2 regions of the Massilia sp. 05N420 genome follow, and region 1 is predicted to be linked to the other one. Evidence: predicted binding sites of a transcription regulator. Region 1 holds the regulator's gene; the other holds the start of a gene.

Region 1 (5,427 bases):
AGGCGGCCACCATCAGGAAGGCCAGCGCGGCCAGGACGATCAGAAACGACAAATTGGACTCCTCTATTGTTGTGCTTGGCTATGCCATTATTTCATTGCCTGATGAAATCATCGCATAAATTCGTGCTTATGCTGCAACGCATTATCGGTAGGCGAAAAAAAACCCGGCGGATGCCGGGGCGGCGGAGCGGGCGCCGCTTATGCCAGGTGGCGCAACGGATGCGCATGCGCCGGCCACACCGGCTCGAAGAAGCGCGCCACCATCTCCGGCGTGACGGCATCCAGCGCGGGCGGGTTCCACTTCGGCGCATTGTCCTTGTCGATCACCAGCGCGCGCACGCCTTCCAGCACTTCGCCGTGTTCGAAGTTGCGGCGCACCAGCGAGCGCTCCATGCGCAGGCAGGCAGCCACGTCCATCGTGGCGCCGCGCACCAGCATCTCGCGCGTCACGCACATCATCAGCGGCGAGCGCTGGCGCATCGCGGCCAGGGCCTTCTGCGCGAATGGGGTGTCATCGCCCTCCAGCGAGACCATCACGGCCTGTACCGAGTCGGCGCCAAAGTGCCTGTCGACCAGCGCGCGTTGCGCTTCGAGTTCGCTGGCGCCGGCCTGCTGCGCGAACGGCGCGGCGAAGGCGCGGATCGCATCGGCCAGCTGCTTGCCCGGCGTCGCAGCGATCAGCGCATGCAGTGCCGGCAGTTCGGCGCCCGGCACGAACACGTCGGCCAGGCCGACGTAGAGCGCATCGGCGGCGCCGATGGTCAGCCCCGTCAGTCCCAGATGCATGCCGAGCGCGCCCGGCGCATGCGACAGGAAGTGGCTGCCGCCGACGTCCGGGAACAGGCCGATGTTCACCTCGGGCATGGCCATCTTCGTGCGTTCGGTCACGATGCGCAGGCCGGTCTCGGGCCCGCCCTGGGCGATACCCATGCCGCCGCCCATGACCACGCCGTCCATCAACGAGATATAGGGTTTCGGATAGAAGTGGATCAGGTGGTTCAGCGCGTATTCTTCGGTAAAGAAGTCTTCCAGCAGCGCACTGCCTCCAGTGGGCGTGGCGCGCCCGGCCTGGTGGAAGAAGCGGATGTCGCCGCCTGCGCACAGGGCTTTCTCGCTGCTGCTCTTGATAACGACGGCGTCGACGTTCGAATCGTCGCGCCAGGCCAGCAGGGTCTCCGTCAGTGCGCGCACCATCTCCAGCGACAGCGAGTTCAGGGCCTTGGGACGGTCGAGGGTAATGATGCCGGTGCCGCTGGCAACGCGGGTCTGCACGTATTCGCTCATGTTCTTTTATTTATTGAAATGGAAAACGGCATTGTAGCGCGGCCCGGAAAACGAAAAGGGCGCCAGATGCGCCCTTCCTTGCTTGTGCTGCGCCAGCGGAAGGATCACGCTGTAGCGGCAGCTTCTCCTCCATCGTTGGGTATGCGCTTGAGCGGTGTACTACTGTGATCCTGCAGCATCTGCTTGTACTTCTGCACCTGCCGGTCGAGCCGGTCCATCAGCATGTCGATCGCGGCGTACAAGTCGTGCGCGGCGCTGGCGACGTGAACGATCTTGCCGGCGAGGCGCAAGTTGATCTCGGCCTTCTGGCGTTTTTCTTTCTCGGTGAGATTGTCAATGCAGAGGATGACGTGGGAGTCGATCACTTGATCGAAATGGCGGGTGATGCGTTCGAGCTTGTTCTGTACGTATTCACGGATTGCCGGGGTTACATCGAGATGATGTCCGCTGATAGTGAGATTCATACACACTCCTTTGATGATGCGCTGCCTGTCGTACGCGCATACCACGCACCAGGGCAGCGTTGTTGCAAGAAGCTTGCTGCAAGAGCTTGCTGAAAGAGCTTGCTACAGAGATTTACGGAGGCTGACGGGAGGGATCTTCAGCGCCTCGCGGTATTTCGCTACCGTGCGGCGTGCGATAACCATTCCCTGTTCCCCTAGCATCTCCGCGATCTTGCTGTCGGATAAAGGGTTTTTGGGGTCTTCTGCTCCTGTGAGTTGTACGATGAGAGCCCGGATCGCGGTCGAGGAGGCTTCTCCTCCTGCCTCGGTCGCGACGTGACTCCCGAAAAAGTACTTCAACTCGAACATGCCGTGCGGCGTCAGCATGTATTTCTGAGTTGTGACACGAGAAATTGTGCTCTCGTGTAGACCTAGTGTATCAGCTATCTCACGTAAAACAAGGGGCCGCATGGCAACGGCGCCATGGGAGAAAAAGTTCCGCTGGCGCTCCACGATTGCTTGAGCTACCCGAAGGATAGTATCGAAGCGCTGGCGCATGTTTTTGATGAGCCATTTTGCTTCCTGCAACTGCGCCGCCAGCTGGGATTCCGATTTTCCCTGCTTCATCAAGGTGGCATACAGGCTGTTCACGCGCAGGCGCGGCATCACCTCGGGATTCAGCTGCACGCTCCAGCCGTCCTTCGCGCGGCGCACGATCACGTCCGGCACCACGAAGTCGGAAACGTCGGAAGCGAAGGCCGCGCCCGGATGCGGATTGCAATGGCGGATCACGGCCTGGGCTTCGCGCAGGTCTTCGTCGTCGCAGTCGAGGGCTTTCTTGAGCTTGTTGAATTCGCGCTGCGCGAACCAGGTCAGGTAGCGTTCGACGATGGTCAGCGCCATGCGCCGCGTGACCAGCGGCACGCCCGGCATGCGGCGGATCTGCAGCGCCAGGCATTCGGCGGCGCTGCGCGCGCCCACGCCGGGCGGGTCCATGCTTTGCACCAGCGCCAGTGCGGTGCGCAGCTCCTCGAATTCCACTTCGAGTTCGGCCGGCAGGCGCGCATGCAGCTCGTCCAGGGTTTCTTCGAGGTAGCCGTTGTCGTCGAGGGTGTCGACGACGATCTCGACCAGCGCGCAATCGCGCGGCGACATGCAGGTCAGGCGTACCTGCTCCATCAAGTGTTCGCGCAGCGAGACCGGGCTGGCTTCCAGCTGCGGGCGGCCATCCTCTTCCTCGCCGCCGCTGCCGCTGCCGGAACGGCCAGACTCGCCCCAGTCCATGTCGTGCTCGGCGCCGCCGGCATCGCCGTTGTCGCTGTCGCCGCCTTCGGCTTCGGCGCCACCGCCGCCATTGCCCTCCTCGCCCTGGCTGGACGAGGGCGGCGAGTCGGGCGTGGTCGAGGTCGACGCGCCGTTGTTGATCGCGCCGTCGGCCAGCAGGCGCACCGAGTGGTCGAGCGGATCGTCGAGGCGTTCGAGCAGCGGGTTGTCGCTGAGGACCTGTTCAATCTCCTGGTGCAGCTCGAGAGTGGACAGCTGCAGCAGCCGGATCGACTGCTGGAGTTGCGGTGTCAGCGCAAGGTGCTGTGAGGTCTTGAGTTGCAGCGTCTGTTTCATGACTACATCCGGAAATGTTCACCCAGGTAGACGCGGCGGACGGATTCATTCGCGATGATGTCGTCCGGGCGTCCCGACGCCAGCACCGCGCCCTGGTTGATGATGTAGGCACGGTCGCAGATGCCGAGCGTCTCGCGCACGTTGTGGTCGGTGATCAGGACGCCGATGCCGCGCTCCTTCAGGAAGCGCACGATGCGCTGGATCTCGATCACCGCGATCGGATCGACGCCGGCAAACGGCTCGTCCAGCAGCACGAAGCGCGGGTTGGTGGCGAGGGCGCGCGCAATCTCCACGCGGCGCCGTTCGCCGCCCGACAGCGACAGCGCCGGGTTCTCGCGCAGCTTCTCGATCTGCAGCTCGGCCAGCAGCTCGTTGAGGCGCTCCTCGATGCGGTTCTTGCCCAGCGGCTTGCCGTCCTCGCGCTGCAGTTCCAGCACGGCGCGGATGTTCTCCTCCACCGTCAGCTTGCGGAACACCGAGGCTTCCTGCGGCAGGTAGGACAGGCCCAGCATGGCGCGCCGGTGGATCGGCAGGCTGGTGATGTCGGTGCCGTTGATGACGATGGCGCCGGCGTCGGCCGGCACCAGGCCCACGATCATGTAGAACGAGGTCGTCTTGCCGGCGCCGTTCGGGCCGAGCAGGCCGACCACCTCGCCGCAGGCGACCTGCAGCGAAACGTCGCGCACCACCAGGCGCTTGCCGTAGCTTTTCTGCAGCCCCTTGGCCACCAGGGTGCTGCCGCCGCTCGCGATGGCGGCGGCGTCTGCGTGTACATCCATCATTGCTTTCCTGCTTCCGGTTGCCCGGCCGACGCAGTGCGGCGCGGATAAAAAGTAAAACTGGCGCGGGCCTTGCCGGGCCTGTCGACGCCGCTCGGGTCGTTCAGGTTCAGCAGGACTTCCTTGCGCGCATCGTAGGCGATGAATTCGCCGCCCATTTCACGCATCACGTTGCGGCCTTCCAGCTGCCTGATGGCGGCGTTCGAACTGAACTTGACGACCTCGGTGCGCTCGTCGTACTCGATGCGCTCGGCCTGGCCTTCGTCCCACTGCTCGGGGCCGCTGTCGCGCTTCTGGCGGAACGACGCCGGCTTGCCGGGCGCCGCGACCAGGACGATGGTCTTGTAACCGTCCGGCGCTTCCTTGATCTCGGCACGCTCGGCCTTCAGCAGCATGGTGCCGCGGGTGGCGGTCACGCCGCCGGTCAGGACCACGGTTTGCGTGACCTGGTCCAGGGTCCCGTTGCCGCCGACCACCTTCAGCGGCTTGAGCGCATCCGCCCGCTCCGCCTGCGCCAGCGGCGCCAGCAACAGCGCGGCAGCGGCAAGGACGGCCTTCATTTACTGCTTCCCTGCCGGCGCCGCCGGCGTGGTCGCGGGAGCCGCCGCCGGCGCGGTACGGCGCGGCGCGATGATGATCGTGCCGCGTCCGCCGCCCGGCTTGCTTTCGCCGCTGGTGTCGTTGAACACGTTGGCCTGCTCGGTGCGGTTGTCGTAGGAGATGAACGGGCCGTTCACCTCGCTGGTCATGCGCTTGCCTTCGAGCTGCTTGACGACCGCGTTCGAGAACAGCTTGACCAGCTCGGTGCGCTCGTCGTATTCGATGCGCTGGGCCTGGCCTTCGACCCACAGGTCGGGGCCGCCGTCACGCTTCTGGCGGAAGGTCGCGGGCTGGCCCGGCGCGGCGGTCAGGGTCACCGCCATATAGCCTTCCGGCGATTCCGTGAGCACGGCCTTGTCGGCCTTGATCGTCAGGGTGCCGCGGGTCAGCACGACGTTGCCGGTGAAGGTGCGGGTCTGGGTGACCTCGTCGATGTGCGCGTTGTTGAAATCGATCTTGGCCTGCTTGAGAGAATCCGCACGCTCCGCCGAGGCGGTCAGGCTTGCCAGCGACAGCGCGGCGACAGCGAGTATTTTTTTCATTGTTTTCCTTTCGGCGGGAAGATGAGTTCTCCGCGGCCGCCCAGCGTCACCTGCTGTGTGGCGTTGTTGGCGACCATGCCGACGCCGGTGACCGAGGCGGCGCCGAGCGTCATCTGGATCGGCTTGTCGGTCTTCGAGATTTCCTCGTCCGGCAGCACG
Region 2 (5,427 bases), on a different contig from region 1:
CGCGCTTCCCGATCGCGCGCATGACGGCGCCGGGCGGCTGCTGGGTCGAAGCCTCGATGTACGACATGATCGTGCGCGACGACGAAAAAGCCCCGTTCTACCCGACCATGGCCGAAGTCTACAAGGCGAGCCGCCCGGAAGCCACCGGCATGACCTGCGCAAGCGCCGAGATGGCCCAGGCGCTCAAGATCAAGCCGGGCGAAATGATGGGCGGCGCGGCCAGCCCCATCGGCAGCGCCGCCATCATCCAGCCGGCCCTGGCCTATGCGGCCGACGCCGGCGGCGAAGCCGGCGGCCGCGCCTGGGCGCTGTTCAAGGCGCGCGCCGTCAAGCCGGATTACAGCGCGGCGCCGCAGTATGCGATCGTGCCGCGCAAAGCGCCACCTCAGGAGAAGCCGGATTAGGCAGCCGCCTCGGAAACATGAACGGCAGCCGGCAGGACCGCAGCCCGAATCACGGCCGGCGAAGGCTTCAGGCGCGACTCGAAGCGAACCGTCCTGAAGCCGCCCTGCGCCAGGCGGCCAGCGCGCACCTGGTCCTTCGCGCTCGAATGCGTCTTGTCGTCCAGCTCCACCACCGCGACGACTTCGCAGCGCCGGTTGCAGACGACGTAATCGATGCGCTGTTGCGCGATGCGCAGGCGGTCGCCGTGGGCGCGCTTGCGGTCCGCGGCGGCGGATTCGAGCAGGGCCGCCATTCCTACCTGGGGAAAGATGTAATGCTCGGGCAGGGCCGCGACCAGCCTGCCGAAAAATTCCATTTCGTTTTCCGTCATGATGGCGCGGCGCGTGTAGGCCGGCGCCGGGCCGCGTCTCTTCGCCTGGCGCAGTGCGAACCCCATGAGCAGCGCGAGCACCAAAAGCACTGCCATGAGGACGTATGCGATATTCATAGCCGATCTTTCTTTGATGCAATTGAAGGATCAGCAGGATAGCAAGCAAGGGGGCCCGGAAAATCCTCGCTTTGTAACTACAGCAACTTCTTCACTTCGTTCTGGCGCCGCCCTCGAACCAGGCCGCGACCTGGGCCCGCTCGGCATCCGTCATATTCGTCATGTTCGCCAGCGGCATGGCCTTCAGCTGCACGGCCTGCTGGTAGATGCGCTGGGCGTTCTGCGTGATGCCGTGCGGGTTGTCCAGCATCACGCCGGCCGGCGCGGTGGCGAAGCCGGGCTGCGTCGGATGGGCCGAATGGCAGGACACGCAGCGCTGCTGCAGGATGCCCTGCACCACCGCGAACTGCGCGCCGGCATCGGCTGCGGCCGGGGCCGCCGCCGGCGGTTTCGGGGCGATCGCCACGGCCACCGCCAGCAGCAGCACCACGCCCACGGCCGGGTACTTCCATTCGACCCGGCCCTTGTGGCGCAGGTTGAAGAAGTGGCGGATGAAGACGCCGGCCAGCATGATCGCGGCCAGCACCGCCCAGGCGTGCTCGTGGCGGTAAGTCATGGCGAAGTGGTTGCTGATCATGATGAACAGCACCGGCAGCGTGAAGTAGTTGTTGTGGACGCTGCGCTGCTTGCCGCGCATGCCGTAGACGGGGTCGGGCTTCTGGCCGGCGATCATCGCATCCACCATCTTGCGCTGGCCCGGGATGATGACCATCGCCACGTTGGCGACCATGATGGTGCCGATCATCGCGCCGACGTGGATATAGGCCGCGCGCCCGCTCAGCCAGTGGGTCAGCGCCCAGGCGGCCGCGCTCAGGAAGACGAACATCACCGCGCCGAAGGCCAGGTCGTGCTTGCCCAGCTTCGAGCGGCACAGCAGGTCGTAGACGATCCAGCCCACCACCAGGCTGCCGAGACCGAGGCCGATGGCCTGCCAGCTCGACAGGTCGGCCACGCTGCGGTCGACCATCATGGCCTGGGCATTGAAGTAGTAGACGATGGTCAGCAGGGCGAAGCCCGACAGCCAGGTCGAATAGGCTTCCCACTTGAACCAGTGCAGTTCCTCGGGCAGCTCGGCGGGCGCGACCAGGTACTTTTGCGGGTTGTAGAAGCCGCCGCCGTGCACGGCCCACAGCTCGCCGGCCACGCCCTTCTTCGCCAGTTCGCTGCCGGGCGCCGGCGGCCGCAGGGAGTTGTCGAGCCAGACGAAGTAGAAAGAGGCGCCGATCCAGGCGATGCCGGTGATGACATGCAGCCAGCGCACCAGCAGGTTCATCCATTCGAGGCCGTACGGAAGCAGGTAGTCCATGCACATCCTTTGCACGTGTGATTACGAGAAGATACGCCGGTTTCCATTTATTCAACATGAAAAATATCGTATATTCGACATAAGCACACGCATATGACCTTCCGATGAGCAGCCTGCCCCAGCACCTCGACCTGCACCTGATCCGCATCCTCTACCTGCTGCTGGTGGAAAAGAACGTGTCGCGCGTGGCCCTCAAGCTGAACCAGCCCCAGCCGTCTATCTCGGCCTCGCTGCGCAAGCTCCGCGAACTGACCGGCGATCCGCTGCTGGTGCGCGGCGCGCGCGGCATGGTGCCGACCCAGCATGGCGAGAGCCTGCTCGCACCGGCCAAGCGCATCCTCGACGAAACCGAGAGCCTGTTCATCAGGAAGTCGCCCTTCGTGCCCGAGCAGGCGGCGCGCACCTTCCACATCGCCGCCCCGGATTACCTGGACACCCAGTTCCTGCCGAGCGTGGTGGCCTCGATCCGCCGCGGCGCGCCCAACAGCAAGGTCGCCATCCACCACCTGGGGCCGGGCACCGACTACCTGCGCATGCTGTCGGACGGCGAGATCGACCTCGTGATCGCCAACTGGGACGAGCCGCCGGCCCACCTGCACATCTCGAAGCTGTTCGAAGACCCGATCATCTGCACCATGCGCGCAGAAAGTGCCTACGCGCGCCGCACGGCCGGCGATGCGATGACGCTCGAGGACTACCTGAGCCTGCCGCACGTGGCGCCCTCGCCGATGCTGCCCGGTTATCACGGCGTCATCGACGCCTTCCTGGAACGCCAGGGCATGCAGCGCAAGGTGGCGGTCGAGTCGCCCTACTTCGGCCTGATTCCCTACATGCTGACGCAGACCGACCTGGTGCTGACAACCGGCCGCCAGTTCATCCGCTTCTACGAAAAGACGCTGCCGCTGAAGAACTTCACGGTGCCGATCAAGTTCCCGCCGATGCGCTTCTATCAACTCTGGCACCAGCGGGTGCACCAGTCGCCCGAGCACAAGTGGCTGCGCGACCTGGTGACGGCGGCGGCCCAGGCCCTCGTCAAAGGCTGAGACGTTCCTTTTTGGCGCACGCCTGCACCTCGGCAGTGCAGACGCACGCGAACGGGGCGCTACGTGACTTCCGCCCGCGGCCGGTGCATTCTCGGGGCCTTCCTTCACTAAATTGGAACGCTTATTGCTACCAAGAAGTGCTAACGCTGTTTTCACGCACTTTTTTGGAAAGACTTGCATGGATGCCTACAAAACCGGGGCCGACGCGCTCTTCATCCTGCTCGGCGGGATCATGATCCTGGCGATGCACGCCGGCTTTGCCTTTCTCGAACTGGGAACGGTGCGCCGCAAGAACCAGGTCAACGCCCTGGTCAAGATCCTGATCGACTTTGCCGTCTCGACCATCGCCTACTTCTTCGTCGGCTATGGCATCGCCTACGGCATGCACTTCTTCGGCAGTACCGATACCCTGGTGGCGAAGAACGGCTATGAACTCGTCAAGTTCTTCTTCCTGCTGACCTTCGCCGCGGCGATCCCGGCCATCATCTCGGGCGGCATCGCCGAACGCGCCAAGTTCCACCCGCAGATGGCCGCCACCGCCGTGCTGGTCGGCCTGGTCTATCCCCTCTTCGAGGGCATCGCCTGGAACAACCGCTTCGGCATCCAGGACTGGCTGCATACCGTCTTCGGCGCGCCCTTCCACGACTTCGCCGGTTCGGTGGTGGTGCACGCGGTGGGCGGCTGGGCCGCGCTGCCGGCGGTGCTGCTGCTGGGCGCGCGCCGCGGCCGCTATGCGAAGGACGGACGCATCGCCGCCCACCCGCCCTCGAACATCCCCTTCCTGGCGCTGGGCGCCTGGATCCTGACGGTGGGCTGGTTCGGCTTCAACGTGATGAGCGCCCAGACCCTCGACAAGATGAACGGCCTGGTGGCGGTGAATTCCCTGATGGCGCTGACAGGCGGCACCCTGACCGCCTTCGTCATGGGCCGCAACGACCCCGGCTTCGTCTACAACGGACCGCTGGCCGGCCTGGTGGCGGTGTGCGCCGGCTCGGACCTGATGCATCCGCTCGGCGCCCTGGTCACCGGCGCGGTCGCCGGCGCGATGTTCGTCTCGCTGTTCACGCTGGCGCAGAACCGCTGGAAGATCGACGACGTGCTGGGCGTGTGGCCGCTGCACGGCCTGTGCGGCGCCTGGGGCGGCATCGCGGCCGGCATCTTCGGCAGCCGCGCGCTGGGCGGGCTGGGCGGCGTCTCCATCTGGTCTCAGCTGGTCGGCACCGTGCTCGGCATCGTCATTTCCGGGCTCGGCAGCTGGATCGTGTACGGCCTGCTGAAGAAGACGGTGGGCCTGCGCCTGGATCCGGAACAGGAATTCGACGGCGCCGACCTGTCGATCCACCGCATCAGCGCCACGCCGGAGCGCGAGACCACCTTCCAGTAGATTCCTTCCCCCCGTGCGGGGGAAGCCGTCAATGCATGAACCCGGCCCCGAACATCGCCAGCACGGCGACCGCCATCACGCCGGTACAGATCCAGCCGAGCACGCGCAGCCGGCCCGAGATCTTCAGCTCGCCCATGATCTTCGTGCTCGAGGCCACCGCCATCATGATCACCATGACCGGCACCGCGATCACGCCGTTCAGCACCGCGCTCCAGTAGAGCGCCTTGATCGGGTCGATCGGCGCGAAGTTGATGCCGATCCCGGCCAGGGTCGAGACGATGATGATGGCGTAGAACTTGCGCGCCYCCGAGAACTTGGAATCCAGGCTGCTCTTCCAGTGGAAGGTGCCGGCCATCGCATAGGCGGCCGAACCGGCCAGCACCGGAATCGCCAGCAGGCCGGTGCCGACGATGCCCAGCGCGAACAGGAGGAAGGCCAGTTCGCCGGCGACCGGCTTCAATGCGGTTGCGGCCTGGGCCGAAGTCTGCAGGTCGAGCGTGCCGTGCGCGTGCAGGGTGGTGGCGGTGGTCAGCATGATGAAGAAGGCGACCAGGTTCGACACCGCCATGCCGACCAGGGTGTCGAAGCGGATCCGGCGGAACTGCGCCTTCACCTGTTCCGGCGCGCGCCGCAGCGGCTGCGCATCGGCGTCCGCGCGCAGCTCCTCGACTTCCTGCGAAGCCTGCCAGAAGAACAGGTAGGGGCTGATGGTGGTGCCGAATACGGCGACGATGGTGGTCAGGTATTCCTTGTGCCACTCCAGGCGCGGCAGCAGCGTGGCATGCAGCACCTCGCCCCAGGG

Evidence for each region. Region 1 encodes sigma-54, which starts transcription at its own class of promoters, with help from an activator protein. Its sites were predicted from a motif close to TGGCANGNAANCTGCTTT; they were not measured.
Region 2: the regulator sigma-54 is predicted to act here: its motif matches at 3,355-3,372, upstream of AC1DIX_RS13370 (ammonium transporter).

The regions. Positions count from the first base shown of each region.
Region 1 covers NZ_JBFTMX010000015.1:220,377-225,803, forward strand. The annotation lists gene AC1DIX_RS12225 (GntP family permease) at 1-52, opposite strand, end outside; gene AC1DIX_RS12230 (enoyl-CoA hydratase/isomerase family protein) at 199-1,284, opposite strand; gene hpf (ribosome hibernation-promoting factor, HPF/YfiA family) at 1,389-1,748, opposite strand; gene AC1DIX_RS12240 (RNA polymerase factor sigma-54) at 1,851-3,347, opposite strand; gene lptB (LPS export ABC transporter ATP-binding protein) at 3,350-4,126, opposite strand; gene lptA (lipopolysaccharide transport periplasmic protein LptA) at 4,126-4,686, opposite strand; gene lptA (lipopolysaccharide transport periplasmic protein LptA) at 4,687-5,268, opposite strand; gene lptC (LPS export ABC transporter periplasmic protein LptC) at 5,265-5,427, opposite strand, start outside.
Region 2 covers NZ_JBFTMX010000016.1:192,741-198,167, reverse strand. The annotation lists gene AC1DIX_RS13390 (hypothetical protein) at 1-404, shown strand, start outside; gene AC1DIX_RS13385 (DUF2726 domain-containing protein) at 401-871, opposite strand; gene AC1DIX_RS13380 (urate hydroxylase PuuD) at 984-2,198, opposite strand; gene AC1DIX_RS13375 (LysR substrate-binding domain-containing protein) at 2,303-3,241, shown strand; gene AC1DIX_RS13370 (ammonium transporter) at 3,420-4,625, shown strand; gene AC1DIX_RS13365 (Nramp family divalent metal transporter) at 4,654-5,427, opposite strand, start outside.